3 regions of the Xanthomonas sp. NCPPB 901 genome follow, and region 3 is predicted to be linked to each of the others. Evidence: riboswitches for the same ligand, from Rfam matches in the RefSeq annotation. Region 3 holds a riboswitch; each other region holds the start of a gene.
What was found. A riboswitch is a leader RNA that binds a small molecule or an ion and turns the genes downstream of it on or off. The one in region 3 is predicted to bind cobalamin.
Positions count from the first base shown of each region.

Region 1 (9,440 bases), 390 kb from region 3:
CGCCATTGCGCGCCAGCGTTTCGTAGTCCTCGGCGATGCCGTAGTTGACGTAGACCAGGTCGGCGGTGACGTCGCCGTTGCCGCCGTAGATCACGTACGGCGGCAACACGTCCTGGGTCTGCGTCGAGGTGCTGTCGCCGGGCAGCGGCGGTTCCTGCAACCGCGCCACGTACGGCTGCGCGCCCAGCAAGCGCAGTTCCGCGCTCCTGGGCGACGGCCACAGCACCTGGTATTCCTCGATCCGCGCATCCCAGCCGTAGCTGCGCAAGCGCGCCTGCAGGTCGCGGGCGTTCTCCAGGTTGTGCGGGGCGCCGACCTGGTTGGGACGCGAGGACCACTGTTTGAGCCAGCCGCGGTAGTCCGCGTCCTGCAGCCCGGCATCGAAGCGCGCCTCCAGCGCGCGTTGCGCCTCGGCGGCCGCGGCGTCGTAGCCGGGCAACGGCGCCGGCTGCGCGAACGCGGAGGACACGGCGAGGATCAGGACCAGCCCGGCACTGCGGCGGCGGTGCGACATGAAGACACTCCTTGAAGGGGACATGCGCGAACTCAGAAACGGTAATCGAAACCGACGGTGAAGTAGCGCCCGCGCAGGTCGTATTGGGTGAAGTCGTAGGGCGCGCGGATGCCGGGGAAGGAGGCGTCGTACGGCGGCCGTGCGTCGGCCAGGTTCTCGATCTTGGCGTAGACGGTGAGCCTGTCGCTGCCGCGGTAACCCAGGTACAGGTCGAACTGGTCGTAGTGATCGACCCGCGATTGCACCGCGCTGGCCGCCGCGCTGGCCTTCTGCGCGTAACCGCCGGTGTAGTACCAGGTCAGCGCCGCGCTGACGTCGCCCAGGCTCCAGTCCAGCGTGGTGGTGGCCTTGTTGCGCGGCAGCGACGGGCCGAGGTTGCTGCCGGCGTAGTCTTCGAGCGGACCGCCGACCACGGTCGGCCGCCGGTAGTCGCGCACATGGGTGTAGGCGCTGCTCAGGCCGAACTCGCCGAGCGCGGCGCTGCGCCAGCGCTGGCGCAATTCCACGTCGATGCCCGAGGTGCTGAGCGTGCTCAGGTTCTGGTAGCGGTTGTAGACCGCGACCAGCTTGCCGCGCGCGTCGCGGACCACGTCGGCCGGCGCGTTGTTCTGCACCACGGTGGCGACATTGTTGGTGCCGATCAGGTGGTCCAGTTCGATCTTGTACCAGTCCACGCTGAGGCTGCCGTCGGCCCACGGCGACAGCACCACGCCGACGTTGTAGCTGCGCGTGCGCTCCGGGTCCAGGCCGGTGTTGCCGACGGTGAAGAAGGTCGGCGTCTGCCGCGAGCCGGGCACGTCCGGGTCGTAGGGATCCACCACCGACCCGTAGGAGATGTTGGTGCTGGCCGCGTTCTCCGACAGCGACGGCGCGCGGAAGCCGCGCGAGGCGGCCGCGCGCACCAGCAGCGCATCCAGCGGCTGCCAGCGCAGGCTGACCTTCGGCGAGAACGCATCGCCGAAATCGCTGTAGTGGTCGCCGCGCCCGGCCAGCTGCAGTTCCAGCGATGGCAGCAGCGGCAGGTTGACCTCGGCGTACAGCGCCGACACCGCGCGCTTGCCATCGACCTCGGCGATCGCCGGGCGGATCTGCAGGCCGGCGTCGATCTGCCACGGATTGCGCGACACCAGTTGCTCCTGCCGCCATTCGGCGCCGGCGGCGAAGCCGACGCTGCCGGCCGGCAGCTTGAACAGGCTGCCGGACAGCCTGGCATCGACGCCGCGCAGGGTGGAGCGCGCCGGCCGCAGGGTGCCGAGGTTGATCGCCGCAATCACCGACTGCGGCGTGGCCGCCGGATCGAACAGGTTGTAGCTGCCGTCGGCCAGCGCCTGGGCCAGCGTCCAGCGATTGGCGAAGCCGCCGGACACGGTCTCGTGTTCGCTGCTGCGCGCGGCGAAGGCGGCCGCTTCCCACTCCCAGCGCGCGGTCGACCCGCGCACGCCGCCGAGGAAACGGTAGGACTGCGAGCGGTTGGTCTTGATCGACTCGCCCAGGTCGAAGAACGTGTATTCGATCGGCACCGCCACGCCGTAGGGGTTGTACGGGCTGGAGGCCGGCAGCAGGTTGGAGACCGGCTCGGCCAGCCCGGTGGTCGCGTTCAGCGCGAACCGCCCGCCTTCCAGGGTGAAGAACGGGCTGGAGCCAAAGATCGACACGCCCTTGACCTCGCTGTAGAGCGCCTCGCCGAACGCCTCGAGATTGTCGCCGAGCCGGAACGTGGCGTTGGTATAGGCCTGGTAGCGCTTGGTCGAGGGAATCAGCGTGGTGTACGGCGCCAGATTGAACGCGCAGGTGTCGCCGGCCAGTCCGTCGATCGGCGCGCTGGCGGTCAGCACCGTACGCTCGGGGCATCGGCCCTGGGCGTCGAGCATGGGTACCGAGCGCCCGCCGACCAGATAGCGCGCGCCCTTGGCCGACCAGCCGTTCCAGCGGCCGCCCGGCGAATCGGTGTAGATGCCCGAGCGGGTCAGCGCGCGCTGGTCCTGGTCCAGCCGGTCGCGGTTGTAGGCGTCGACGCTGAACAGGAGGTTGTAGCCGTCGCGGTCCAGGTCGCCGATGCCGCCGATGAACTTGGCGCGCTGGGTATCCAGCCCGCCCTGGTCCGAGGTGCCGCCGCTGAGGCCGAATTCGGCCCCCTGGAAGTCCTGGCGGGTGATGATGTTGACCACCCCGGCGACCGCATCGGACCCGTACACCGCCGAGGCGCCGTCCTTCAGCACTTCGATGCGTTCCACCGCCACCAGCGGCAGGGCGTTGAGGTTGACGAAGGTGTCGCCCAGGCCGTTGGCCGGGAAGCCGTAGTTGGCCAGGCGCCGGCCATTGAGCAGCACCAGGGTGTTCTTCTGCGACAGGCCGCGCAGACCGATGCCGGCCGAGCCGGAGGCCCAGCCGTTGTTGGTGGTCTCGTTGCTGGCATTGCCGGTGTTGGCGGAGATCGACCGCAGCGCGTCGGCGACGGTGAGCTTGCCGGAGCGCTCCAGTTGCTGGCGGCCGAGCACCTGCACCGGGTTGGGGCCTTCGCTGTCGCTGCGCTTGATGTTGGAGCCGGTCACGCTGACCGTCGCCAGGGTTTTTCCGGCGTCGTCGTCGCTTCGGGATTGGGCGGAGGCGACAGGGGCGAGCAGGACGCCCGCAAGGCTCATGGCGAGCAGGTGGGGAACGCGCGGCTGCACACGGACATCCGTAGGTGGGGCGCCACAGTGAGCCATCGCCACCGGCTTAACGAAAATTACATAACGGCATACGAATATGTCTTCGCGTGACATGCATCGACATCGCACGGCATGACACGGTGAGCGCGGCGATGGCCTGGCCGGCCTGGCCTTACAATGCCGCGCATGGATATCTTCAAAGTCTTCACCCTCGAAGCCGCGCACCGCCTGCCCAACGTGCCGCCCGGGCACAAGTGCGCGCGGTTGCACGGGCACTCGTTCCGCATCGAACTGCACGTCAGCGGCGAACCCGGCGCCGAGAGCGGCTGGGTGATGGATTTCGGCGACATCAAGGCGGCGTTCCGTCCGCTCTACGACCAGCTCGACCACCATTACCTCAACGACATCGCCGGGCTGGAGAACCCCACCAGCGAGCGCCTGGCGGTGTGGATCTGGGAACGGCTCAAGCCGGCGCTGCCGCTGCTGAGCGAGGTGGTGGTGCACGAGACCTGCACTTCCGGCTGCCGTTACCGCGGGCCGGTTTGAAGGCGGGGAATGGGGAGTGGGGAATGGGGAATCGCAAAGGCGGCGCTGAGGTGGCTGCGGGATTCCCAATGGACGGCATGTCGGAGGATCGACGCGCGTCGTAGCGCTTGGCGGGGGCGTTGCGCGACCCGGCGCCGGCGCTGGCGATGTGCCAAGCCGTTGATCTGAAAAGCAGTTTGAACGAATCCTGAGCGGCTTCAGAAAATTTTGTTGCATCGCAGCAGAATGGGCGTATGTTGCACTGCAACAGCAATCAGCATTCCCATGGAGTTGCGTGATGTCCGCTCAGTTCAACGACCAGTTCAGCAGCTATACGCAGCAGTTCGCCGCCACCGCGGCGCGCGCCAACCGCCTGGCCCTGGAAAGCGCCGAGAGCGTGTTCGGCGTGCAGTTGAAGACCTTCGAGAAGAACGTGTCGGCCACCACCGGCTTCTTCGGCGAACTGACCGAGGCGCGCGACCTGGGCACCGTGCAGGCGCTGTGGCCGAAGGGCCTGCAGATCGCCCGCGACAACTTCGAGCGGCTGGCCTCGGCCAACCAGGAAGTGTTCGGCCTGGGCCTGAAGACCTCCGAAGCCATCGGCCAGCTCGCCAAGCACCAGTTCGAGGCGGCGACCGAACAGGCCGCGCCGAAGGCCAAGCCTTCCGCCAAGTAACACCGTATTCGACGTCGCTGCGGTACGCCGCCCGACGCACGCTCGGTCTGCATGGGTCCCTCCCCCCGTGCAACCCCAGGCCCGGTAGATCCCTCCCTCTACCGGGCCTTTTTTATGGGCGGGATTCGGGAGTTGGGATTGGGGAGTTGTCGATTGCGCGCGTTGCTGGCTTTCCTTGTGGGAGAGGCTTCAGCCCCGATGCTTCGCCAGAGACCGGTAGATCTCCTGCTTCTATCGGGCTTACCCATGCGCCTATTCCGAGAGCTGAACTGTGCACTCGGGAGTAGCCCATCTTGCAGTGCCGGGACATCTTACTTTTGTGGGAGGGGCTTCAGCCCCGACGCCTCAGCAAAGACGCGTCGGGACTGAAGTCCCTCCCACAAACGGCGGCAGCGCGGCGCGCGCTCGGCAGCGGCTCAGTCGGGCGACATTCCCGCCCACGGCTGCAACTGCGCCGCCAACTGCTCGGCCTGCGGTTGCGGCCGGTACGGCAGGCGGCCCCAGCACGGCATCGGCAGGCGCGCCCGCAGCATCGCCATGTTGTCGTCGATGCGCTCCATCGCCGGATCGATCTCGTTGCCGATCCAGCCGATGCACTGCAGGCCGTCGGCGGCGATCGCCGCGGCGCTGAGCCGGGCGTGGTTGAGGCAGCCCAGGCGCAGGCCGACCACCAACAGCACCGGCAGCCCCAGCGCGCGCGCCAGATCGGCCTGGTCCAGCGTCGCCGACAGCGGTGCGGCCCAGCCGCCCACGCCTTCCACCACCACCACGTCGGCCTGCGCGCGCAGGCGCGCGAACGCGGCGGCGATCGGCGCCAGCTCCAGCTCCACGCCGGCGTCGGCGGCGGCCAGTTCCGGCGCCAGCGGCAACGGCAGTGCGTAGGGATTGAGATCGGCGTAGGCCGGACGCGGCAGGCTCGCCTCCTGCAGCGCCAGCGCATCCTCGTTGCGCCAGCCGCCGGCGTCGCGGGCGCAGCCGCTGGCCACCGGCTTCATGCCCACCGCACGCTGGCCGCGCGCGCGCAAGGCGTGCAGCAGCGCGGTGCTGGCGATGGTCTTGCCGATGCCGGTATCGGTGCCGGTGACGTAGAAGGCGGACACAGCCATGCGAAACCCTGTCGGTTGGCCGGCGGGACGCGCGGCGGCGCGCAGGATAGCCGGGCACGCCGCGCGCGTCAGCCGCCGCGGTGCCGGCGGACCCGGCGCGCTGCTAGACTCGCGGGATGTTCGCCTCGTCCTCGCTCACCGGCAGCAAGCCGGAACAGTACGCCCAGTTGCTCGCCCAGGCCCGCGCCCTGGTCGCCGGGGAACCCGACCGCATCGCCAATGCCGCCAACCTGGCGGCGCTGGTCTACCACGCGCTGCCGCGGCTGAACTGGGTCGGGTTCTATCTCTACGACGGCAAGGAGCTGGTGGTCGGGCCGTTCCAGGGCCTGCCCGCCTGCGTGCGCATTCCGCTGCACAAGGGCGTGTGCGGTGCGGCCGCCAGCAGCGGCCAGACCCAGCGCATCGACGACGTGGAGGCATTCCCCGGGCACATCGCCTGCGATGCGGCCTCGCGCTCGGAACTGGTGGTGCCGCTGCTGCGCGACAGTGCGCTGGTCGGCGTGTTCGACCTGGACAGCCCCGACCTGGCCCGCTTCGACGCCGACGACCAGCAAGGCCTGGAAGCGATCGCCCAGGTCTTCGTCGACAGCCTGCGATGAGTACCGCCAAGCTGCGCAACATCGGCCCCAAGAGCGCGGCCTGGCTGCGCCAGGTCGGCGTGCGCACGCAGCAGGACCTGGAGGCGGCCGGCGCGGTCGGCGCCTTCGTCAAGGTCAAGCGCGCCGGCTTCAAGCCCAGCCTCAACCTGCTGTATTCGCTGGAAGGCGCGCTCAGCGGCTGCCACTGGCAGGAACTGTCCGAGGCGCGGCGCGCGCAGTTGCTGGGCGAGCTGGAGACCGCGACGGCGGCGCTGCCGGCGCAGCGCGGCCTGCCAGTCGCCGGACCGGTGGCGACCACCCATTTCGACCGCGATGACGCACGCGGCGACGACGACGCCGACGGCGCTTATGCGCAGGACACGCCCGACGCGCCGCTGGCCGACCGCCACGGCGACGACGACGGCCACGGGTCCCACGCAGACTAAGCCGCGCGGCCGGCGGCGATCGCGTACAATCGCGCCGCTTCAAGGTGACCCGCCGGCTCCGGTCAGCGGGTTGAAACGGGAAGCCGGTGCGTCTTGCGACAAGGCCGGCGCTGCCCCCGCAACGGTAAGCGATCCGCGCTGACGACCTGCGCCACTGTGCCCCGGCATGGGAAGGCGTCGCAGCCGGGAGGCCCGCCTCCCCGATCGCCAGCCCGGAGACCGGCCTTGCAGTTCACTGGTTGCGATGCGGAGGGCGTCGCGGCGTGCCGCGCCGCGTCCGGCGCCGTCCGCTTGCACCTTCCGTTCGCGACTCCCTTGCCGTCACAGCGCGCAGCCGCGCGCCGGAGTTGCCACCCATGTCGTCCCGCCTGCTTTCGGTCGCGATCGCGTCCGCCCTGTCCCTGCCCGCGCTGGCCCACGCCGCCGATGCCGCCACCGACCTCGACCAGGTCCTGGTCACCGCCACCCGCACCCAGATCTCGGTGGAGGACAGCGTGGTCCCGGCGCAGGTCATCGACCGCGCCGAGATCGAGCGCAGCCAGGCCGATTCGCTGGCGCAGCTGCTGCAGGGCCGCGCCGGCATCGGCATCTCCAACCAGGGCGGGCTGGGCAAGCTGACCACGCTGAGCCTGCGCGGCAGCGAATCGGACCACGTGCTGGTGCTGGTGGACGGCGTGCGCATCGGCTCGGCCAGCGCCGGCCTGGCCGCGTTCCAGGACCTGCCGCTGAGCCAGATCGAGCGCATCGAGATCGTGCGCGGCCCGCGCTCGAGCCTGTATGGCTCGGACGCGATCGGCGGCGTCATCCAGATCTTCACCCGCCGCGGCGGCCAGGGCTTCCAGCAGAACCTGAGCCTGGGCGGCGGCAGCCACGGCCTGCGCGAGGCCGGCGCCGGCTTCAGCAACCGCGGCGAGCGCGGCTGGCTGGCCGTGCAGGGCGGCTACCAGAAGACCGACGGCATCAATGCCTGCAACGGCTCGGCCACGCTGTTCGCCGGCTGCTTCGTCGACCAGCCCGACCGCGACGGCTACCGCAACGTCTCGCTGAGCGCGCGCGGCGGCTACGCGCTGACCGATACGCTGCGCATCGAAGGCCAGGCGCTGAACATCGACAGCCGCAACGAATACGACGGCGACCCGCAATTCGCCGGCAACGAGGCCGACAACACCCAGCAGGTGTTCGGCGGCAAGCTCGACTGGACGCCCTCCGATCGCCTGCACCTGGCCGCGCAGCTCGGCCGCAACGTCGACGACGCCGACAGCTACTACCGCGCCCCCGGCGCGCGCACCCGCAGCTTCGTCAGCACCTTCGACAGCCGCCGCGACACCGCCTCGCTGCAGGGCGACATCACCCTGGCCGAAGGCCACCTGCTCAGCGTCGGCAGCGACTGGCAGCGCGAGCACGTCGCCAGCAGCACCGCCTTCGACGTCGACAGCCGCGACAACACCGGCGTGTTCGCCGAGTACCAGGGCCGCTTCGGCGCGCAGCAGGTGCAGGCCAGCGTGCGCAGCGACGACAACGAGCAGTTCGGCGAGCACACCACCGGCAGCCTCGGCTGGGGCCTGGCGCTGGACCACGGCCTCAAGCTCACCGCCAGCGTCGGCACCGGCTTCAAGGCGCCGACCTTCAACGACCTGTACTACCCGTTCGCCGGCAACCCGGCGTTGAAGCCGGAGCGCTCCAAGAGCGGCAACCTCGGCATTGCGCAGTATGCCGACAGCTGGAACTGGACCTTCAACGCCTACGAGACCCGGGTCAAGGACCTGATCTCCTACGACGCGGTCAGCTTCCTGCCGGTCAACGTCGACGAGGCGCGGATCCGCGGCGCCGAGCTGACCGGCTATGCGTTGCTGGCCGGCTGGGAACTGTCGGCGCAGCTGAGCCACACCGACCCGCGCAACCGCAGCGACGGCGACAACCGCGACAACTGGCTGGCACGCCGCGCGCAGAACACCGCGCGCCTGGACGTGGACCGCGGCATCGGCCCGGTCAAGCTCGGCGTCACCGTCTTCGGCAGCGGCCACCGCTTCGACGATGCGGCCAACCGCGTGCGCCTGGCCGGCTACGGCACCGTCGACCTGCGCGCGGAATACGCGTTCACCCCGGACTGGACGCTGCAGGCCAAGGCCAGCAACGTGTTCGACCGCGACTACCAGACGGTGAACTGGTACAACCAGCCGGGCCGCGAGTACGCGCTGACCCTGCGCTACGCGCCGGCGGTGCGCTGACCGCACGCAGCGCGCCGCAGGAACAACCGCAGCCGCGAACGGGCATCGCCAGGAACGCTCCGTTCGCGGCTGAAGCCGCTCCTGCAGGAGCGGTGACGCGGCTGCTTGCGGGCGTGCGCAGCGTGCCCATGGCATGCTGCGCACCCACCGGCAGTGCCGGCCGATGCAAAGGATTGCCAGCATGCGTGTCGTCTATCGCCCTGCCGTTCCCGCCGATGCGGCCGCCTGTATCGACCTGCGCGCACGCACCCGCGAGAACGCATTCTCCGCCGAGCAGTTGGCCGCGCTCGAGATCGATGCGGGCAGTTGGCAGGCGTGGATCGCCGATGGCAGCGTGCCCGGGCACGTGGCCGAGGTCGCCGGGCGCATGGTCGGCTACTGCTTCGGCAACCGCCACAACGGCGAAATCATGGTGCTGGCGCTATTGCCCGAATGGGAGAACCACGGCATCGGCAAGGCGCTGTTGGCGCGGATGGTCGAGGATTTCCGCCGCTGGGGCTTCGCACGCCTGTTTCTGGGCTGCGCGGCCGACCCGGCGCTGCGCTCGCATGGGTTCTATCGCCACCTCGGCTGGCGCCCGACCGGCGCGATCGACGCCCTGGGCGATGAGGTGCTGGAGTATCGGCTGCCGCGCTGAGCGGTTCGCGCCGCCATCGGCGACGCCGCCCTCGTCGCGGTCAGTGCGCAGCGGCGGTGGCGCGCGCCTCCTCCAGCAG
Region 1 is NZ_CM161511.1:4,273,972-4,283,411, forward strand. Features, by position in the region: gene AC1PME_RS18080 (transferrin receptor-like dimerization domain-containing protein) at 1-514, opposite strand, end outside; gene AC1PME_RS18085 (TonB-dependent receptor plug domain-containing protein) at 547-3,156, opposite strand; gene queD (6-carboxytetrahydropterin synthase QueD) at 3,352-3,711, shown strand; gene AC1PME_RS18095 (phasin family protein) at 3,989-4,366, shown strand; gene bioD (dethiobiotin synthase) at 4,783-5,472, opposite strand; gene AC1PME_RS18105 (GAF domain-containing protein) at 5,589-6,071, shown strand; gene AC1PME_RS18110 (TfoX/Sxy family protein) at 6,068-6,496, shown strand; cobalamin riboswitch at 6,522-6,738, shown strand; gene btuB (TonB-dependent vitamin B12 receptor) at 6,853-8,724, shown strand; gene AC1PME_RS18120 (N-acetyltransferase family protein) at 8,906-9,361, shown strand; gene AC1PME_RS18125 (LysR substrate-binding domain-containing protein) at 9,402-9,440, opposite strand, start outside.
Region 1: it holds a riboswitch for cobalamin, as region 3 does, so the genes downstream of both, btuB (TonB-dependent vitamin B12 receptor) here and metE (5-methyltetrahydropteroyltriglutamate--homocysteine S-methyltransferase) in region 3, are expected to answer to the same signal.

Region 2 (9,440 bases), 150 kb from region 3:
GTGCAACGCCGGCGCTTGTCGCACATCACATGAGGTCTTCCCGATGTCCGTAGCAAAGAACAGACTCGCGCACGCCGTTTGCCTGGCCATGGCGACGCTTCCCGCCACGCTCTACGCGCAGAGCGCGACGCCGGCCGCGTCCGGCGATGCGCCGGTGACCCTGGACAAGCTCACCGTCACCGGCTCGCTGGTGCGTCGTGTGGACGTGGAGACCGCAAGCCCGGTCGCCGTGGTCGATCGCCAGCAGATCCAGCAGAGCGGCAAGCAGACCCTGGGCGACCTGCTGCAGGCGCTGCCCGGCATCGCCGGCGCCGCGACCAACCCGCAGGTCAACAACGGCGGCGGCGACGGCGCCTCGACCATTTCGCTGCGCGGCCTCGGCGACGAGCGCACGCTGATCCTGATCGACGGCCACCGCATCCAGAACAACGACGTCAACTCGATCCCGGCCAACATGATCGACCACGTCGAAGTGCTGAAGGTCGGCGCCTCGGCGATGTACGGCTCCGACGCCATCGGCGGCGTGGTCAACTTCATCCTGCGCAAGAACTTCGAAGGCGGCGAAGTCTCGGCCAACTACGGCCAGACCAGCCGTGGCGACGGCGCGCGCCAGGGCGGCAGCTTCACCTTCGGCAAGACCTGGGACCGCGGCAACGTCGTGGTCGGCCTGGACTACAACAAGCAAAATGACGTCTCCAGCGCCAACCGCGCGTTCTCCAAGTACGCGATGTACCTGTCCAGCGGCAGCGTCTACAAGGGCGGTTCCAGCCGCACGCCGACCGGCTACTACAAGCTGCCGGCGGCGACCCTGGCGGCCAACGGCTGCAGCGCCAACGGCGCACTGACCGGCAACGGCAGCGGCGGCTACAAGTGCTACAGCTCCTCGGCCGACGCCTACAACTACCAGGCGCAGAACCTGCTGCTGACCCCGCAGCAGCGCGTCGGCGGCTTCGTGCTCGGCAGCTTCAACATCACCGACTCGACGCAGGCGTACGTCAACGCCTACCACAACCACACCATGTCCAACTTCGCGATCGCGCCGCTGCCGTTCGATGCGCAGAACGACGGCATCACCATCGCCGCGAACAACCCGTACAACCCGTTCGGCGTGGAGTTCGGCCCCAACGGCTACGAGTTCCGTTCGCGCTTCACCACCCTGGGCCAGCGCGAAGGCTTCTACGACACCGCCACCGACCAGGACGTGATCGGCCTGAAGGGCGGCATCGGCGACAGCAGCTGGGTGTGGGACGCCAACTTCAACTACGGCCACTACCGCCAGCGCAACTGGAGCCACGGCTACGTCGACTACGCCGCGCTGCAGAACGCGATCAACAGCGGGCAGGTCAACATCTTCGACCAGGGCAACGCCAATACCGTCGCCTGGCTCAAGAGCAACGAGTCGATTCCGCGCCAGGAAACCACCACCATCATGCGGCAGTGGGAAGCCAGCGCCAACGGCAGCCTGTGGGAGATGCCGGCCGGCGCCGCACAGCTGGCGGTGGGCGCGCTGTACCGCAAGGAGAGCCTGGACTCCACGGTGTCGGCCAACGCGCTGATCAACAGCGACAACACCTGCGCCATCTCCTCCGAAGCCTGCGCCTCGCCGCTGAGCGGCAGCTTCAACGTCAAGGAAGCCTACGCGCAGCTGTTCATGCCGGTGCTGGAGCAGTCCTCGCCGATCGGCGCGCTCAACCTGACCCTGAGCGACCGCTATTCCGACTACAGCAGCGTGCGCTCGGGCAACAACAGCGCCTCGTTCCAGGTGGAGTGGCGGCCGATCCACGACCTGATGGTGCGCGGCACCGCGGCGCAGGTGTTCCGTGCGCCGACCATCACCGACATCTACCAGGGCCCGACCGCCGACTCGCCGAACTTCGTCGACCCGTGCATCGGCTACAGCGGTAGCGGCAACGCCAATGCCTGCGCCGGCGTGCCCGCCGGCTGGACCGGCTCGGGCCTGTCGCAGACCAATGCGATCAAGTCCGGCGCGACCTACGTCGGTTATCAGCTCAAGCCGGAGAAGGGCACCTCGTTCGACTACGGCCTGGTCTACAGCCCCGACTACGTGCCGGGCCTGTCGCTCAACCTCGACTGGTGGAAGGTCAAGCTCAACGACCTGATCCAGCCGATCTCCGCGCAGACCGTGGCCGACCTCTGCTACAACGACAACAACAGCCCGTACTGCAGCTACATCCACCGCTACCCGGCCGGTACCGTCAGCGCCGGCAACATCGACTACATCCAGACGCCGGTGGTCAACATCGGCAAGCTCAACACCCAGGGCATCGACCTGGGCGCCAGCTACGCGCTGCCCGACACCGACTACGGCAAGTTCACCCTGGCCGTGGACAGCACCTACCTGCACCGCTACGACATCGACACCGGGGACACGGTGGTGCACATGGCCGGGCGCTACAACTCGTCCTACGGCAACTACGCGCACTGGCGCGCGCATGCGCTGTTCGGCTGGAAGCTGGGCAACTGGGATGCGAGCTGGACCACGCGCTATGTCGGCAAGATGCAGGTTGGCACCGGCGACCTGAGCCAGAACATGTCCGCCGATGCGGCGTTCAAGGGCGTGGTGCTGAACTACGGCAGCTACATGTACCACTCGCTGCAGGTGGGCTACGACATGGCCGGGGCCAACCTGCGCCTGGATCTGGGCGTGGACAACCTGACCAACAAGCAGCCGCCGATGATGTACCAGAACAACGTGTTGAACGCGAACACCGACGTGAGCACCTACGACACGCTCGGCCGCTACTACTGGATGCGGGCCACCTACCGCTTCTGAGTGGCACCGGCGCCGCCCGCCCGCGCGGGCGGCGCCGGAACGTGCGACACGGCGCGTCCCTGCGGGCGCGCCGTTCTGCTGCAGGGGGCAGCGTGCCGATGCGCCTGAACCACACCGACCTGCGTCACTACGTCCGCGTCTACGACGCGGCGCTGGATCCGGGCTTCTGCGCGCAACTGATCGCGCAGTTCGAACAGACCGCCGCCCAGCACAGCCGCAATGGCGCCGGCCAGCGCGCCGGGCTGGACGACAGCGCCTGGACCGAACTCAACGTCACCCGCCTCGCCGATCCGGCGTTCCAGGGCTTCTTCATCGAACAGGTGCGTGCGGCGCTGGCCCGCTACAACGCCGATCTCGGCCTGACCGCCGAGGTGCCATGGCGCCCACGCCTGGCCGACCTGCGAATCAAGCGCTACCGCGCCGATGCCGGCGAGCGCTTCCAGCCGCACTTCGACGCCTGCGATGCGGAGACCGGCCGTTACCTGGTGTTCCTGTGGTATCTCAACGACGTGGCCGAGGGCGGGCACACCCGCTTCCTCGACCTGGACCTGGAAATCGCCCCGCGCGCCGGGCGCCTGCTGGTGTTCCCGCCGTACTGGATGTTCCTGCACGCGGGCCTGCCGCCGCGCAGCGGCGACAAGTACATCCTGTCCACCTACCTGGAATTCACCGCCAAGCCGGCCTGACCCAGGGCGCGGTCATGGCGGGATGGGCGCGCACCGCTGCCGCACATCCCCAATTCCGAATCGCGAATCCCTAATCTGGGCCGAACGAACGCCACCGCGCTCATCCCGCGCCATGCAGATGCTCGAACAGGATGGTGCAGCCGATCGCGATCAGCAGCGCGCCGCCGACGATCTCCGCGCGCTTGCCGGCCAGGGCGCCGAGCGCGCGGCCGAGCATGATGCCCAGGGTGACCATGGTCAGCGTGCACAGGCCGATGACCGCCGCGACCTCGACGATGTTCACGTCGAGGAAGGCCAGGCCCACGCCCACCGCCATCGCGTCGATGCTGGTGGCGAAGCCGGTGGCGGCCAGGCTCCAGAAGCCGTGGCGCTTGGGCGCGGCCTCCTCGGGCGCATCGCTCTCCGGCTTGAGACCGGCGACGATCATGTGCACGCCCAGCGCGCCGAGCAGGCCGAAGGCGATCCAGTGGTCGAAGGCGACCACGTACTTGGACGCGGCCTGGCCCAGCACCCAGCCCAATGCCGGGGTCAGCGCCTCGATGCAGCCGAAGATCAGGCCGGCGCGCAGCGCGTCGGCCCAGCGCGGGCGCTGCATCGCCGCCCCCTTGCCGACCGCGGCGGCGAAGGCGTCGGTCGACATGGCGATGCCGAGCAGCAGAATCGAAAGAAACGACATGGGGAACCTTACCGGGACAGGCGACAACGACGAGTGCGCGCGCCCGGCCTTCGCCTTGCGCACTCGCCGCTGGTCTCGCCAACCGAACTGGCTGCCCGTACCACGGCGCATCGGCCGAGTCTGTTGATACGGGCGCTGTCCGCGCAGGGCGGACAGCAGGCTACTCCCCAAGGGGACGCGCAGTCTAACAGCCGCCAACTGCGGCGAACATACCTAGAACGCACGCGAACCTGCAGCTTCTCTTCTTAGCACCGGCTATAGCGGCGCGTGCCTGTGGGCCTCCGCGTGGGGCGCTGCGACGGCTCGCGGCGGCGGCGATCGTGCGGCGCGTTCGGTGTCGTTGCTGCAGCCTGGTGTCCGCCGGTCGTGCACGCCGGCCGTCGCAGGCGAACGCCGCGATGCGCTGTCGGCCACGGCGCGCAGCGTGCCGGCGTCGACACGCGCGCTGCGCTGCAGCGTGTTGCCGTCGCCGCGGCGCGACTACACTGGTCACGCTTCAGGTGCCTGGTCGTCGCAAGACGCGCCGGGTGAAACGGGAAGCCGGTCCGATGCCGGCGCTGCCCCCGCAACGGTAGGCGAGAACACCCGACAACAGACCACTGCGCAAGCGGGAAGGCGTCGGGGTAATGCGATCCCGCATTGCTCGCAAGCCCGGAGACCGGCCTGGCGTGGACGTCCTGCGACGTTCTTTCTCGGGTGTTGCGGTGGGCAACCTGGCGAGCCGAACGACGTCGGGGCCCTGCGCCGCGCGTTCGCTTGTCCTGTCCATCGCCGCCCGCCCGGTGGTGATGCGATGAGGAGACAGGACCCGTGAACCAGATGACCCGGACCCGCGCCGAGGTGGCGACCGTCAAGCTGCTGATCGACGGCGCGTTCGTCGAATCCAGCAGCAGCCAATGGCGCGAGGTCGTCGATCCGGCGACCCAGGACGTGCTCGCGCGCGTGCCGTTCGCCACCGCCGCGGAAGTGGACGCCGCCGTCGCCGCCGCGCGGCGTGCGTTCGCCAGCTGGCGCAAGACGCCGATCGGCGCCCGCGCGCGGATCTTCCTGGCCTACCAGCAGATGATCCGGGCGCACATGGGCGAGCTGGCGGCGATCCTCACCCGCGAGCAGGGCAAGACCCTGGCGGACGCGGAAGGCGACGTGTTCCGCGGCCTGGAAGTGGTGGAACAGGCGGCTGCGATCGGCAACCTGCAACTGGGCGAACTGGCCAACAACGTCGCCAACGGCGTGGATACCTACACGCTGCTGCAGCCGCTGGGCGTGTGCGCCGGCATCACCCCCTTCAACTTCCCGGCGATGATTCCGCTGTGGATGTTCCCGATGGCCATCGCCACCGGCAACACCTTCGTGCTCAAGCCGTCCGAGCAGGATCCGCTGGTGACCATGCGGCTGGTCGAACTGGCGTTGCAGGCGGGCGTGCCCAAGGGCGTGCTGAACGTCGTGCACGGCGGCGCCGAGGTGGTCGATGCGCTGTGCGACCACGCCGACATCAAGGCGCTGTCGTTCGTCGGCTCCACCAAGGTCGGCACCCACGTCTACCGGCGCGCGGCGCTGGCCGGCAAACGCGTGCAATGCATGATGGGCGCCAAGAACCATGCGGTGGTGTTGCCGGATGCAGCGCGCGAGCAGACCCTCGACGCGTTGGTGGGCGCGGCCTTCGGCGCCGCCGGCCAGCGCTGCATGGCCGCCTCGACGGTGGTGCTGGTCGGCCAGGCGCGGCAGTGGATTCCGGCGTTGGTGGCCAAGGCGCAGACGCTGAAGGTCAATGCCGGCAGCGAACCTGGCACTGATCTTGGGCCGGTGATCTCGCGCAGTGCGCGCGAGCGCATCGAAGCGCTGATCGCCACGGGCATCGCCGAGGGCGCGACGCTGGAACTGGACGGACGCAACCCGACGGTGCCCGGTTTCGCGCAGGGCAACTTCGTCGGCCCGACGATCTTCTCCGGGGTCGCACCGGGCATGCGCATCTACGACGAAGAGATCTTCGGCCCGGTGCTGGTGATCCTGGAGGCGGCCACGCTGGAGGATGCGATCGCCCTGGTCAACGCCAATCCGAACGGCAACGGCACGGCGCTGTTCACCCAATCCGGCGCCGCCGCACGCAGGTTCCAGGAAGAGATCGACGTCGGCCAGGTCGGCATCAACGTGCCGATCCCGGTGCCGGTGCCGCTGTTCTCGTTCACCGGTTCGCGCGCCTCCAAGCTCGGCGACCTCGGCCCCTACGGCAAGCAGGCGGTGCAGTTCTACACGCAGACCAAGACCGTCACCGCGCGCTGGTTCGACGACGCCGGCACCGGGCAGGGCGTCAACACCACGATCCGCCTGTCATGACGGCCGCGGCGATGCAGTGGTCGCTGGAGCCGCCGGCCGATGCCGGCCTGGACGAGGCGCAGCGCGCCTATCGCGAGGCCGCGCGCGGCTTCGCCCAGGCCGAGCTGGCGCCGCACGCGGCGCGCTGGGACGCGGACGGGATCTTCCCGCGCGAGGCGATCGGCAAGGCCGGCGAACTCGGCTTCTGCGGCCTGTACGTGGACGAGGATGCCGGCGGCAGCGGACTGTCGCGCCTGGATGCGGCGATCGTGTTCGAGGAACTGGCCGCCGTGGACCCGTCCACCGCCGCCTTCATCAGCATCCACAACATGGCCACCTGGATGCTGACCCGTTTCGCCACGCCGGCGGTGCGCAAGGACTGGGGACCGGTACTGGCCAGCGGCAGCAAGCTCGCCTCGTATTGCCTGACCGAACCCGGTGCCGGGTCCGACGCGGCCGCGCTGAAGACCCGCGCGGTGCGCGAGGGCGACGGCTACCGCATCGACGGCAGCAAGGCGTTCATTTCCGGCGCCGGCGCGACCGACCTGCTGGTGGTGATGGCGCGCACCGGCGAGGACGGCGCACGCGGCATCAGCGCCTTCGCGGTGCCGGCCGATGCGGCGGGGATCGCCTACGGGCGCAACGAGGACAAGCTGGGCTGGCACAGCCAACCGACCCGCGCGGTGAACTTCGACGGCGTGCGCGTACCGCTCGCGCATCGCCTGGGCGAGGAAGGCGAGGGCTTCCGCATCGCGATGCGCGGCCTCGACGGCGGCCGCCTCAACATCGCCGCGTGCTCGCTGGGCGCGGGGCAGGGCGCGCTGGATGCGGCGCGGCGCTATCTGGGCGAGCGCCGCCAGTTCGGCAGGAAGCTCGCCGAGTTCCAGGCGCTGCAGTTCACCTTGGCCGACATGGCCACGCAGCTGGTCGCCGCGCGGCAGATGGTGCACACCGCCGCGCGCAAGCTCGACGCCGGCGCGCGCGATGCGACGGTGTGGTGCGCGATGGCCAAGCGTTTCGCCACCGATGCCGGCTTTTCGATCTGCAACGACGCGCTGCAGCTGCACGGCGGCTACGGCTACATCCGCGAGTATCCGGTCGAACGCCTGCTGCGCGACAGCCGGGTGCACCAGATCCTGGAAGGCACCAACGAAATCATGCGCGTGATCGTCGCGCGCCACCTACTGAACACCGAAGAGGAATTGCGATGAGCGCCGCCGACACCGCCTACCGCAGCCGGGACTGGACCGGGCTGGGCCTGCAGATCGACGGCCACACCGCCGTGGTCACCCTGTCCAATCCGCCGGCCAACACCTGGACCGTGCACAGCCTGCGCGCGCTGCGCGAACTGGTCGGCGCGCTGGACGCGGATCGCGACATCTATGCGCTGGTCCTCGTCGGTGCCGGCGAGAAGTTCTTCAGCGCCGGTGCCGACCTCAATCAGTTCGCGGACGGCGACAAGGCGCGCGCGCGCGACGTGGCCCGGCGTTTCGGCGAGGCCTTCGAGGCGCTGAGCGGATTCCGCGGGGTCAGCATCGCCGCGATCAACGGCTATGCGATGGGCGGCGGGCTCGAAGTGGCGTTGGCCTGCGACCTGCGCATCGCCGAGGCGCAGGCGCAGATGGCCTTGCCCGAAGCGACGGTCGGCCTGCTGCCCTGCGCCGGCGGCACCCAGCACCTGCCGCGGCTGGTCGGCGAAGGCTGGGCCAAGCGCATGATTCTGCTCGGCGAACGCGTCGATGCCGAGACCGCGTTGCGGATCGGCCTGGTCGAGGAGGTCGTGCCGAGCGGGCAGGCGCAGGCGCGGGCGCGCGACTGGGCGGCCAAGGCGGCGCGGCAGAGTCCGATCAGCGTGGCCGCGGCCAAGCGCCTAGTGCAGGCCACCCGCACCCAGTCGCATGCGAGTGCGCTGGTCAGCGAGCGCGAGGCGTTCGTGGACCTGTTCGACAGCGCCGACCAGGCCGAGGGCGTCAACGCCTTCCTCGGCAAGCGTGCGCCGGAATGGAGAAACGCGTGAGCGCCGCCGATGACGCTGCCGTGCTGTGCGAGACGCGTGCCGCCGGCGGCGGCGGCCGCGTCGGGATCGCCACGCTCAACGCGCCGCGGACCCTCAACGGCCTGTCGCTGGAGATGGCGCGCCTGCTGGATGCGCAACTGACGCAGTGGGCGCAGGACCCGACGCTGGCGCTGGTGGTGCTGCAGGGCGCGGGCGAGAAGGCGTTCTGCGCCGGCGGCGACCTGCATGGCCTGTATCGCGGGATGCGCGCGCGCGCCGCGCACGGCGCGCACGGCGCCGCCGCGCAGGCGGACCCGCGCGGCGATGCGCATGCCGAGGCCTTCTTCGAAACCGAGTACCGTCTCGACTACCGCATCCATACCTTCCCCAAGCCGGTGCTGTGCTGGGGCCACGGCATCGTGATGGGCGGCGGGATCGGGCTGATGGCGGGCGCCAGCCACCGCGTGGTCGGGGAACGGTCCCGGCTCGCCTTTCCCGAGATCAGCATCGGCCTGTTTCCCGATGTCGGAGGTAGTTGGCTGCTGTCGCGGGTGCCGGCGCATGCCGGCCTGTTCCTGGCCTTGACCGGCGCACCGCTCGGCGCCGGCGATGCGATCTACGCCGGCCTGGCCGATGTGCACGTGCCGGAGGCGGCGCGTGCGCAGGTGCTGGCCGCCCTGCAGGCGACGACCTGGCCGGCCGCCGCGCAAGACACCGCGCGCGCGCTGGACGCGCTGCTGGCCCGCTTCGCCACGCCGGCGCCGGCCGGCCCGCTGCAACGGCATGCCGCGGCGATCGCCGACGCGTGCGTGCCGCCCACGCTGGAGGCGGTGGCGGCGGCGATCGCCGGCCTCGACGCCGCCGACCCATGGATCGCGACGGCGCAGGCCACGCTGGCCGCCGGCGCGCCGGGCTCGGCGCGGCTGGCCTTCGAGCTGCAGCAGCGCGCCGCCTCGCTGTCGTTGGCCGAGGTGT
Region 2 is NZ_CM161511.1:4,811,151-4,820,590, reverse strand. Features, by position in the region: gene AC1PME_RS20550 (TonB-dependent receptor) at 89-2,794, shown strand; gene AC1PME_RS20545 (2OG-Fe(II) oxygenase family protein) at 2,893-3,480, shown strand; gene mntP (manganese efflux pump MntP) at 3,581-4,156, opposite strand; cobalamin riboswitch at 4,638-4,837, shown strand; gene AC1PME_RS20535 (CoA-acylating methylmalonate-semialdehyde dehydrogenase) at 4,976-6,490, shown strand; gene AC1PME_RS20530 (acyl-CoA dehydrogenase family protein) at 6,502-7,680, shown strand; gene AC1PME_RS20525 (enoyl-CoA hydratase) at 7,677-8,486, shown strand; gene AC1PME_RS20520 (enoyl-CoA hydratase/isomerase family protein) at 8,471-9,440, shown strand, end outside.
Region 2: it holds a riboswitch for cobalamin, as region 3 does, so the genes downstream of both, AC1PME_RS20535 (CoA-acylating methylmalonate-semialdehyde dehydrogenase) here and metE (5-methyltetrahydropteroyltriglutamate--homocysteine S-methyltransferase) in region 3, are expected to answer to the same signal.

Region 3 (9,440 bases):
TGTCGCCATCGCTACGCTGGAACGTGCGCGCCATCTTCTCCACCAGCGCCGGCGGCGGCTCGTCGGCGACGAAGTAGTCGGCCAGCTGCTGCGATATGAAGTGCGCACACGCCGGCTGGCGCACGATCAGCTGCACCGCGCGCTCGACCTCGTCGAAACCGCCGCCGACGATGCGCTGGCCGAGCAGGGTCTTGTCGCCGGGCTCGTGCCGGGCGGGATTGAACTCGAACGCGCCGCGGCGCAGGTACTGCGCCTGCAGCGCCGGCGGCAACTTCGGCGGGCCGTCGCGGTCAACCGGCGCGATGCCGACGCCGGTGAGGATCAGTGCCAGTTGCTGCACGTCCTTCTGCGTGTAGCCGGCATTGACGCCGAGGGTATGCAGCTCCATCAGCTCGCGCGCGTAGTTCTCGTTGACCTTGCCCTTGGCGTTCTGCGCGTTGTCCAGGTACTCCAGCATCGCCGGGCTCTGCAGCGTCGCCATCACCAGGTCGGAGAACTTGCCCAGCGCATGCGGGCGGATCGCATTGTCGGCGTAGTCGGCCACGGTCCAGTGCAGGCGGCCCTTGTCGGCGAACACGCTGAAATGGTTGAGCCAGAACCACACCATCTGCTCGCGCAGCTGGTCCGGCGCGTAGATCGCGCGCAGCAGCTGCGCCTGGCGCGCCTGGTTCAGCAGCAGATCGCCGCGCTGCTGCGCGGCCTTCTTCGCCGCGACCTTGGCGTCGCCGTCGGGCATCGCCTTGATCGCCTGCTGCGCGGCGGCCTGCTGCTTGAGCAACTCCTGCACCGGCGTGTGCAGCGCCTCGTAGCCATCCAGTTGCGCGCGCACCGGCGCCGGCAGGTCGGCGTCGCCGACGTCGTCGGCCTGCAGTTGCTCGCGCAGGAAGCGCTTGCGGCCGTCGCGCTGGAACTGCGCCACGCTGGCGCTGTCCAGGCCGATGGTCATCGACTGCAACCAGCGGGCGTCGTCGCGCTTGATCACCTTGTCGGTGGCGGCGATGGCGGCGACGGTGAACAGCACCAGCAGCAACGACAGCAGCAGCCGCTGGGTGTTGCGCCACACACGCCGGCCGTGCACGCGCAGGCGTGCGGCGGCAGGACGATGCCGGGATTCGGACATGCGACGCTCCTGACGAGAAATCGGCGTGAAGACGGGCGCAGTATCGCCAGCTGGGCGCCTGCCGCGTTAAGCCACTGTCGGAAAGGCGGCTGACATTTGCACGGGATTCACCTGCGGCGGTGGCCCGGGGGCGGGCCAGCGCTGGCCCGCCATGCGGCGTGACGCCGGTCGCAGACCGGCACGGGGGCGCTGCTGCGCCTACAGCCCCGGCGGCAGGGTGACCAGGAAGCTCGCCCCGCCCAGTTCCTCGGAGCGGCTGACCTGCAGTTCGCCGCGGTAGCCCTTGACCAGGTCCTGCACGATCGCCAGGCCGATGCCGTGGCCATGCACGCGCTCGTCGCCGCGCACGCCGCGCTGCAGGATATGCGCCACTTCCTCCGGGGCAATGCCGGGACCGTCGTCTTCCACCGCGATGATCAGGCCGGCACGGCGGCTGCCGGCGGCCGGTTCCGGCCGCACGCTCAGCAGCACCCGCCGGCGCGCCCACTTGAACGCGTTCTCCAGCAGGTTGCCGAGCAGTTCCTGCAGGTCGCCGGGCTCGCCGTGGAAGCGCGCGCTGGGCTCGATGTCGAACTCGCACAGCACGCCCTTGGCCGCGTAGACCTTCTCCAGGCCGCGCACGATCTCCTCGGCATTGGGTTCGATCGGCAGCGGCGCGGCGAACAGCTTGTGGCCGCTGGAGGCGGCGCGCGCCAGCTGGTAGGACACCAGGTTGTTCATGCGCCGCAGCTGCACGTCCAGCTCCTCGCGCAGCTCCGGTCCCTGCGCGCCGCTGTCGAGCTGGGTACGCAGCACCGCCAGCGGCGTCTTCAGGCTGTGCGCCAGGTCGGCCAGGGTGTTGCGCTGGCGCTCCAGGTTCTCGCGCTCGCTCTCGATGAAGGCATTGATGCTGTCGGTCAGCGGTTCCAGCTCGCGCGGATGGCGATCGCCCATGCGCAGGGCTTCGCCGCGCTGCACCTTGGTCAGTTCGTTGATCACCCGCCGCAGCGGGCGCAGGCTCCATTGCAGGATGAAGGCCTGTAGCACCAGCAGGATCAGGCCGGCGCCGCCGAGGTTGAACCACACCCGGCCGCGGAACACGCGCAGCTGCGCGCCCAGCGCGCGGGTGTCCTCCATGATGTAGATGGTGACCGGGGTTTCCTTGTCGCGGCGCACGTAGGCCAGGCCGATGCCGTAACGGTAGACCTCGCCCTGGCTGCCGTCGATCTGGGTTATCGGCCAGGGGCCGTCGAAGGTTTCCTGGCGCGGTTCGAGCATGCCGCCCGTGGGCAGCAGCGGACCCTCGCTGGACATCGAGACCCAACGTTCGTTGGGCAGCACGATCTGCGCGTACAGGCCGCTGCCCGGCCGGTCGAAGTGCGGATCCGGCGGCGGCTTGTCGTAGTTGATGTACAGCGAGCCGTCGCGCGCCACGTCGACGTTGTTGGCGTAGGCGGTGGCGTAGCTCTTCAGACGCTCGCGCAGGTTGCTCAGCGCGGTGTCGGCGAAGGCCTGGTCCAACGCGTAGCCCGCCGCGGCCAGGAACGCCAGCAGGCTCAGGCTGGCGGCAAGCAGCTGGCGGGCCTGCAGCGAACGCGGGCGCCAGCGCTTGTACCACCTGGGTCGTGCCGCCACGCGGTCGCTTCCTCGGTGTGCTCGCCGGCGCCTGCGATCAGCCTTCGGTGCGCGGAATCGCGAACCGGTAGCCGCGGCCGCGCACGGTCTCGATCGGCTTCAACTCGCCGTCCGGGTCCAGCTTCTTGCGCAGGCGGCCGATGAACACCTCCAGCACATTGGAATCGCGGTCGAAATCCTGCTGGTAGATGTGCTCGGTCAGGTCGGCCTTGGAGACCAGTTCGCCGGCATGCATCATCAGGTACTCGAGCACCTTGTACTCGTAGCTGGTCAGGTCGACGTTGCTGCCGCTGACGCTGACGGTCTGCGCCGCCAGGTCCAGCGCGACCGGGCCGCATTCCAGGGTCGGCTTGCTCCAGCCGGCGGCGCGGCGCAGCAGCGCGTTGACGCGCGCCAGCAGCTCTTCGACATGGAACGGCTTGACCAGGTAGTCGTCGGCGCCCTGCTTGAGGCCTTCGACCTTGTCCTGCCAGCTGGAACGCGCGGTGAGGATCAGCACCGGAAACTTCTTGCCTTCGTCGCGCAGCGCCTTGATCAGCTCCATGCCCGACATCTTCGGCAGGCCCAGATCGATGATGCCCACGTCGAAGGGCACTTCGCGGCCCATGTACAGGCCTTCCTCGCCGTCCTGCGCCGCATCCACCGCAAAGCCTTCGCGCTTCAGGCGAGCGGCCAGGGTCTCTCGCAGCGGAGCTTCGTCTTCGACCAGAAGGATACGCATGAACTCTCCCTAGTAACTTACAGGTGGCCGGTGGCCGGGGCGGTGTGTGGAACCTGAACCGAACTATCCGGACTCACGGGTGATCGTCGCGTGGTGGCTCGGGGGGCTCGCCCGACCGCGGCGCCCGCGGCGGCGCCGCACGGCCAGGCTGCGGATCGTCCATATAGCGTACCCGCCCGCGACCATCCATATACTTGACGCGGTTGATGTCGCGCCCGTCGAACGGCACGCGCTCGGCGCCGAGGATCTGCCCACCGGTGGACCGCTGCACGCGGCGCACCGCGTCGGACAGCGAGCTGCCGACATAGTCGCGGCTGCGACCCGCGTCGCGCTCCGGCGGCGCCATCGCACCCGGCATGGGTGGTTGCTGCGCACGGCCATGCCCGGCCGCGACCGACGCCAGCGCGAGCGCGAAGACAGCGGCGAAGCGGTAGTGGCGGGAAGCGGAAGAGGTCACGACGGGCATCCTAACGGACTGATCGGAAACGTTCAAAACTTGTGAAGCGCGACACCTCGTGGAAACGAAGACAACCTCGAGAAATCGAGGCAAATTCTTGATTTTTCGGGGTGAATCCGGTCTGAACTTTTCCGGGCGATGCCGGCGGCATTCAGTGAAATGAACCTGCGGGAGGCCGATGCAAGGGCCGCGCCAGGCGTCCGGAGAAGCCCTTCGGCAGGCGCTTCGCGGCGTCTCCCCAAGCGCAGAGACTAGCCGTGAGCGCCTGAACAGAATCCCTGAACGACACGGGGAAGACATAGGCGACGGCGATCGAGGCACCACGCCGGTCAGCGCCGGCCGCGCCGTAAGGCTGGCGGTTCATCGGCAGGGCGAGGCGCCCGCCATGGTCCGGTCGAACCGCGCCGGGTCAGGCCGCTGCGCGCGCCGCCCCGTCGGTGACCGCCAGCGCGCGCTCCAGCAGCGCCCAGTCCGCGCCCGGCCGGTGCGCGCCTTCGCTGAGCACCTGGCGGAAGGCGCGGCCGCCGGGCTGGCCGTGGAACAGGCCCAGCAGGTGCCGGGTGATGTGCTTGAGCGCCAGCCCCTCGGCCAGGCGCGCCTCGACGTAGGGACGCAGCGCGCGCAGCAGCTCCGCGCGCGGGCGCGGCGCGGCGCCGGTCAGGGCCGCGTCCAGCCGGTGCAGGACGTAGGGGTCGTGGTAGGCGGCACGGCCCAGCATCACCCCGTCCAGCGCCTGCAACTGCGCCTGCGCCGTCTCCACCTCGGCCAAGCCGCCGTTGAGCACCACCTGCAGCTGCGGCCGCTCGCGCTTGAGCCGGTGCGCCCAGTCGTAGCGCAGCGGCGGCACCTCGCGGTTCTCCTTGGGCGACAGGCCCTGCAGCCAGGCGTTGCGCGCATGCACCACGAACAACCCGCAGCCGGCGGCGGCGACCTGGTCGACGAAGGCCAGGAACACCGCGTAGTCGTCGTCCTGGTCCACGCCCAGCCGGCACTTCACCGTCACCGGGATGTCCACTGCCGCGACCATCGCCGCCACGCATTCGGCGACCAGCGCCGGCTCGCGCATCAGGCAGGCACCGAAGCGCCCGGCCTGCACCCGGTCGGACGGGCAACCGCAATTCAGATTGATCTCGTCGTAGCCCCAGTCCTGGCCGATCTGCGCCGCCTGCGCCAGCAGCGCCGGCTCGCTACCGCCGAGCTGCAGCGCCAGCGGATGCTCGGACGCATCGAAATCCAGCAGCCGCGCGCGATCGCCCAGCACCACCGCATTGGCGTGCACCATCTCGGTGTACAGCCGCGCCGACGGCGCCAGCAGCCGGTGGAACACCCGGCAGTGGCGGTCGGTCCAGTCCATCATGGGCGCAACGGACAGGCGCAGCGAAGCGGCGTAGCGCGCGGGGAGATCGGAGGTTGGGCGCTGAAGCGTCATCGCACGTCGTACCGGCGTTGCCGGCCATGCGCCGGAACGCCAAGTCTTGGCTTAGGGATCAATAGCTTACACGTTCGCGCTGAACGTTGCCGGGACCTGCCGGGAAAACGCACCTGGCGCTTGACCCGCCGCCGCTTCCAGCCTATCGTGCGCTCGCCGAAGGTATTCATCGCTTCATTCGGATGAAGGGATGGATTTAAACGGGAATCCGGTGACGGCCGGCGCCGCAAGCGCCTGCCCATTCCGGAGCTGCCCCGCAGCGGTGAATGGAAACGACCTCCGTCAATGGCACTGGGCCGGCGCATGCCGGCCTGGGAAGCGACGGACAGTAGGTGCGCAGCCGGCACGGTGCGCGTGTCCATCAGCCCGAATACCGGCCCCGGCCGGAGGACCGTGCGTCCTCCGATTCGACCTGGCGCCTCCGCGGGGAGGCGGCCGGACCGCGACCCGGCCTTGCGCCGCGCCGCGTCGTCCGCCTGCCCGCGCGGTACCGGTTCGCCCGCGGGGGCGAAGGTCGCTGGCGTGGCGGGCGGTCCGTGCGAACGGGGCGCGCGGCGCGCGGTTCCTTCGTTCCTCAATGCCCTTGAACGCAATGAGGAAACGCAACATGACGATCGTGACCAACCTGGGCTTCCCGCGCATCGGTGCGCGGCGCGAGCTCAAACAGGCGCTGGAACGCTACTGGCGCCGCGACATCGACAGCGCGCAACTGCAGGACACCGCACGCGAGCTGCGCCAGCGCCACTGGCAACTGCAACGCGAGGCCGGGGTGGACGTGCCGCCCAGCAACGACTTCAGCCTGTACGACGCGATGCTCGACACCGCGTTCCTGTTCGATGCCATTCCGCAACGTTACCGCGCGCTGGCCGATGCCGATCCGCTGGCCGGCTACTTCGCGATGGCGCGCGGCACGCAGGAACACGGCCTGGACCTGCACGCGCTGGAAATGACCAAGTGGTTCGACACCAACTACCACTACCTGGTGCCGGAACTGGCGCGGCGCCAGCACTTCCGCCTGCGCGGCGACAAGCCGGTGGTGGAGTTCCTGGAAGCCAAGGCGCAGGGCATCCAGACCCGGCCGGTGCTGATCGGGCCGGTGACCTTCCTGGCGCTGTCCAAGACCGTGGACGGCAGCGACCGCTGGGCGCTGCTGGACAGCCTGCTGCCGGTGTACGCCGAGCTGCTGCAACGCCTGCATGCGGCCGGCGCTGGCTGGGTACAGCTCGACGAACCGGCGCTGGTGCTGGACCTGGACGACACCGCGCGCGAGGCCTATCGCCGCGCCTACGCCTTCCTGGCACAGGCGCCGCGGCCGAAGGTGCTGCTGACCAGCTACTTCGGCGAACTGGGCGACAACCTGGAGCTGGCGATGGCGCTGCCGGTGGACGGCGTGCACGTGGACCTGGTGCGCGGCGTGGCGCAACTGGATGCGGTGCTGCAGGCCCTGCCGGCCGGGCGCGTGCTTTCGGCCGGCCTGGTCAACGGCCGCAACGTGTGGCGTACGCCGCTGGACAACGCGCTGACCCTGGCCCGCTACGCCGCCGGCCATGTCGGCCGCGAGCGGCTGTGGCTGGCGCCGTCGTGCTCACTGCTGCACGTGCCGGTGGATCTGCAGCAGGAGACCAAGCTGGACCGCGAACTGGTCGGCTGGCTGGCCTTCGCCAAGCAGAAGCTGCAGGAACTGCGCACCCTGGCCGATGCGCTGGACGACCAGCCGCAGGCGCAGGCTGGGCTGGACGCGGCGCGCGATGCGCTGGCCAGCCGTCGCGCCTCCACCCGCGTGCACCGCGCCGAGGTGGCGCGGCGGGTCGACGCGCTGACCGACGACGCCAGCCGCCGGCAGTCGCCGTATGCGCAGCGCCGCCAGGCGCAACAGGCGGCGCTGCGGCTGCCGCTGTATCCGACCACCACGATCGGCTCGTTCCCGCAGACCGAGCAGGTGCGGCAGGCGCGCGCGCAGCACAAGGCCGGCAAGCTCGACGATGCCGCCTACGACGCGTTCCTGGCCGCCGAGACCGAGCGCTGCGTGCGAGCACAGGAGCAACTGGGCCTGGACGTGCTGGTGCACGGCGAGTTCGAGCGCAACGACATGGTCGAGTACTTCGGCGAGCAGCTCGATGGCTTCGCCTTCACCCGGCACGGCTGGGTGCAGAGCTACGGCTCGCGCTGCGTCAAGCCGCCGATCATCTACGGCGACGTGCAGCGCCCGGCGCCGATGACGCTGCGCTGGACCCAGTACGCGCAGTCGCTGACCGAGCGGCCGATGAAGGGCATGCTGACCGGGCCGGTGACGGTGCTGCAGTGGTCGTTCGTGCGCGACGACCAGGAACGCGCGCAGACCTGCCGGCAGATCGCGCTGGCGCTGCGCGACGAGGTGCGCGACCTGGAGGCGGCCGGCATCGGCGTGATCCAGATCGACGAGCCGGCGATCCGCGAAGGCCTGCCGCTGCGCCGCGCCGACTGGCAGGCGTACCTGGACTGGGCGGTGCAGTGCTTCCGCATCGCCGCGGCCGGGGTGCGCGATGCGACGCAGATCCACACCCACATGTGCTACTCGGAGTTCAACGACATCATCGAGGCGGTGGCGGCGATGGATGCGGACGTGATCTCGATCGAGACCTCGCGCTCGCGCATGGAACTGCTCGATGCGTTCGTGCGCTTCCGCTACCCGAACGCGATCGGCCCGGGCGTGTACGACATCCACTCGCCGCGCGTGCCGAGCACGCAGGAGATGGTGGAGTTGCTGGAGAAGGCGCGCGCGGTGCTGGATCCGCAGCAACTGTGGGTCAACCCGGATTGCGGGCTGAAGACCCGCGGCTGGGCGGAAACGCGCAGCGCCTTGGAAGCGATGGTCGCCGCGGCGCGGCAATTGCGCACGCAGCAGGCGCAGGCGGCGTGACCCGGTGATGCCCGGCGCCACGTGCGCCGGGCATCATCGCGCTCCAGGCATGTCTGGCATCCCAGTTCGGCGCGCATTGCTGCATTGCGTCTTTGTCCGGCAATGTGCGCTGGCTATAACCGCAGGCGAACGCGTGGCGAGGGGGCGCTGCGTCCTCGCCGACGTGCTGCCGGCGGCGCACCGCGCCGCGGTTTTCGGCATACGCGTGGGCTTCTCAGCACCGCCAGGGAGAGCGCGTCATGCCGAAGCTGTCGAAACTGTCCGCCGTCTGCGTCCTGTATCTCGTCGTCCCCACTGCCGCGCTGCACGCGGCCGAACTGATCCCCAAACAACTGGCCGGTCCGCCGGAGGAGTTCGCGCAGATGCGCGCGCCCGCGCCGGCGGAAGCGGCGATCCTGTCCAAGAGCGCGCTGCTGCCGGTGGAGTTCTCCGCCGCGCGCAGCGGCGGCCAGGCGCAATGGCAGACCACGCTGCCGGTGGAGAACGGCAAGCTGCGCTTCGTGGTCTTGTCCGGCGAACACGATTGGCAGCCGCGCCTGAGCGCGCCGGCCACGGCCAGCGCACGCGCAGGCACCGCCGCCGCGATGCCGATGCTCGCGCCCAGCGCCAAGGCCACCCAGTTGGGCGCCGGCGCCGCCGCACTGCCGGCCCGCGAATACCGCGTGGACAGCGCCGCCAACGGCGACTGGACCCTGACCCTGCAGGCCGACGGCAGCAGCACGGCGCAGCGCGGCTATGTGCTGATGGAAGGCGACCCGCGCACGCAGCTGGCGTCCTATCCCAGCGACCGCGCGCAACTGCAGCGCGGCCAGCGCATCGGCCTGACCGCCCTGCTCGGCGGCATCGATGCGCAGGGCAACGTGAGCCTGGCGCGCAGCGCCGGCAGCGGCCGCATCGACACCGCGCAGCTGCGGGTGATCGCGCCGGACGGCTCGATCCGCCAGTGGCCGATGGCCGACGACGGCCGTCACGGCGACGGCGCCGCGGGCGACGGCGTGTATGCCGGCGACTTCCCGGCGACCGTCACCGGGACCTACATCGCGCAGGTGGTGGTGCACGGCCACGACGCCGGCGGCCAGGCCTTCGTGCGCACCAGCGAGCACGTGCTGCCGGTGCTGGACACCACCTTGCGCATCAATGCCGATGCGGTCGCCGCCAGCGCCCAGCCCGGCACCCGCCTGACCCTGCCGATCCCGGTGC
Region 3 is NZ_CM161511.1:4,659,185-4,668,624, forward strand. Features, by position in the region: gene AC1PME_RS19875 (DUF1800 domain-containing protein) at 1-1,120, opposite strand, end outside; gene AC1PME_RS19880 (ATP-binding protein) at 1,319-2,689, opposite strand; gene AC1PME_RS19885 (response regulator transcription factor) at 2,772-3,455, opposite strand; gene AC1PME_RS19890 (hypothetical protein) at 3,529-3,912, opposite strand; gene dusA (tRNA dihydrouridine(20/20a) synthase DusA) at 4,322-5,341, opposite strand; cobalamin riboswitch at 5,484-5,737, shown strand; gene metE (5-methyltetrahydropteroyltriglutamate--homocysteine S-methyltransferase) at 5,949-8,240, shown strand; gene AC1PME_RS19905 (choice-of-anchor X domain-containing protein) at 8,480-9,440, shown strand, end outside.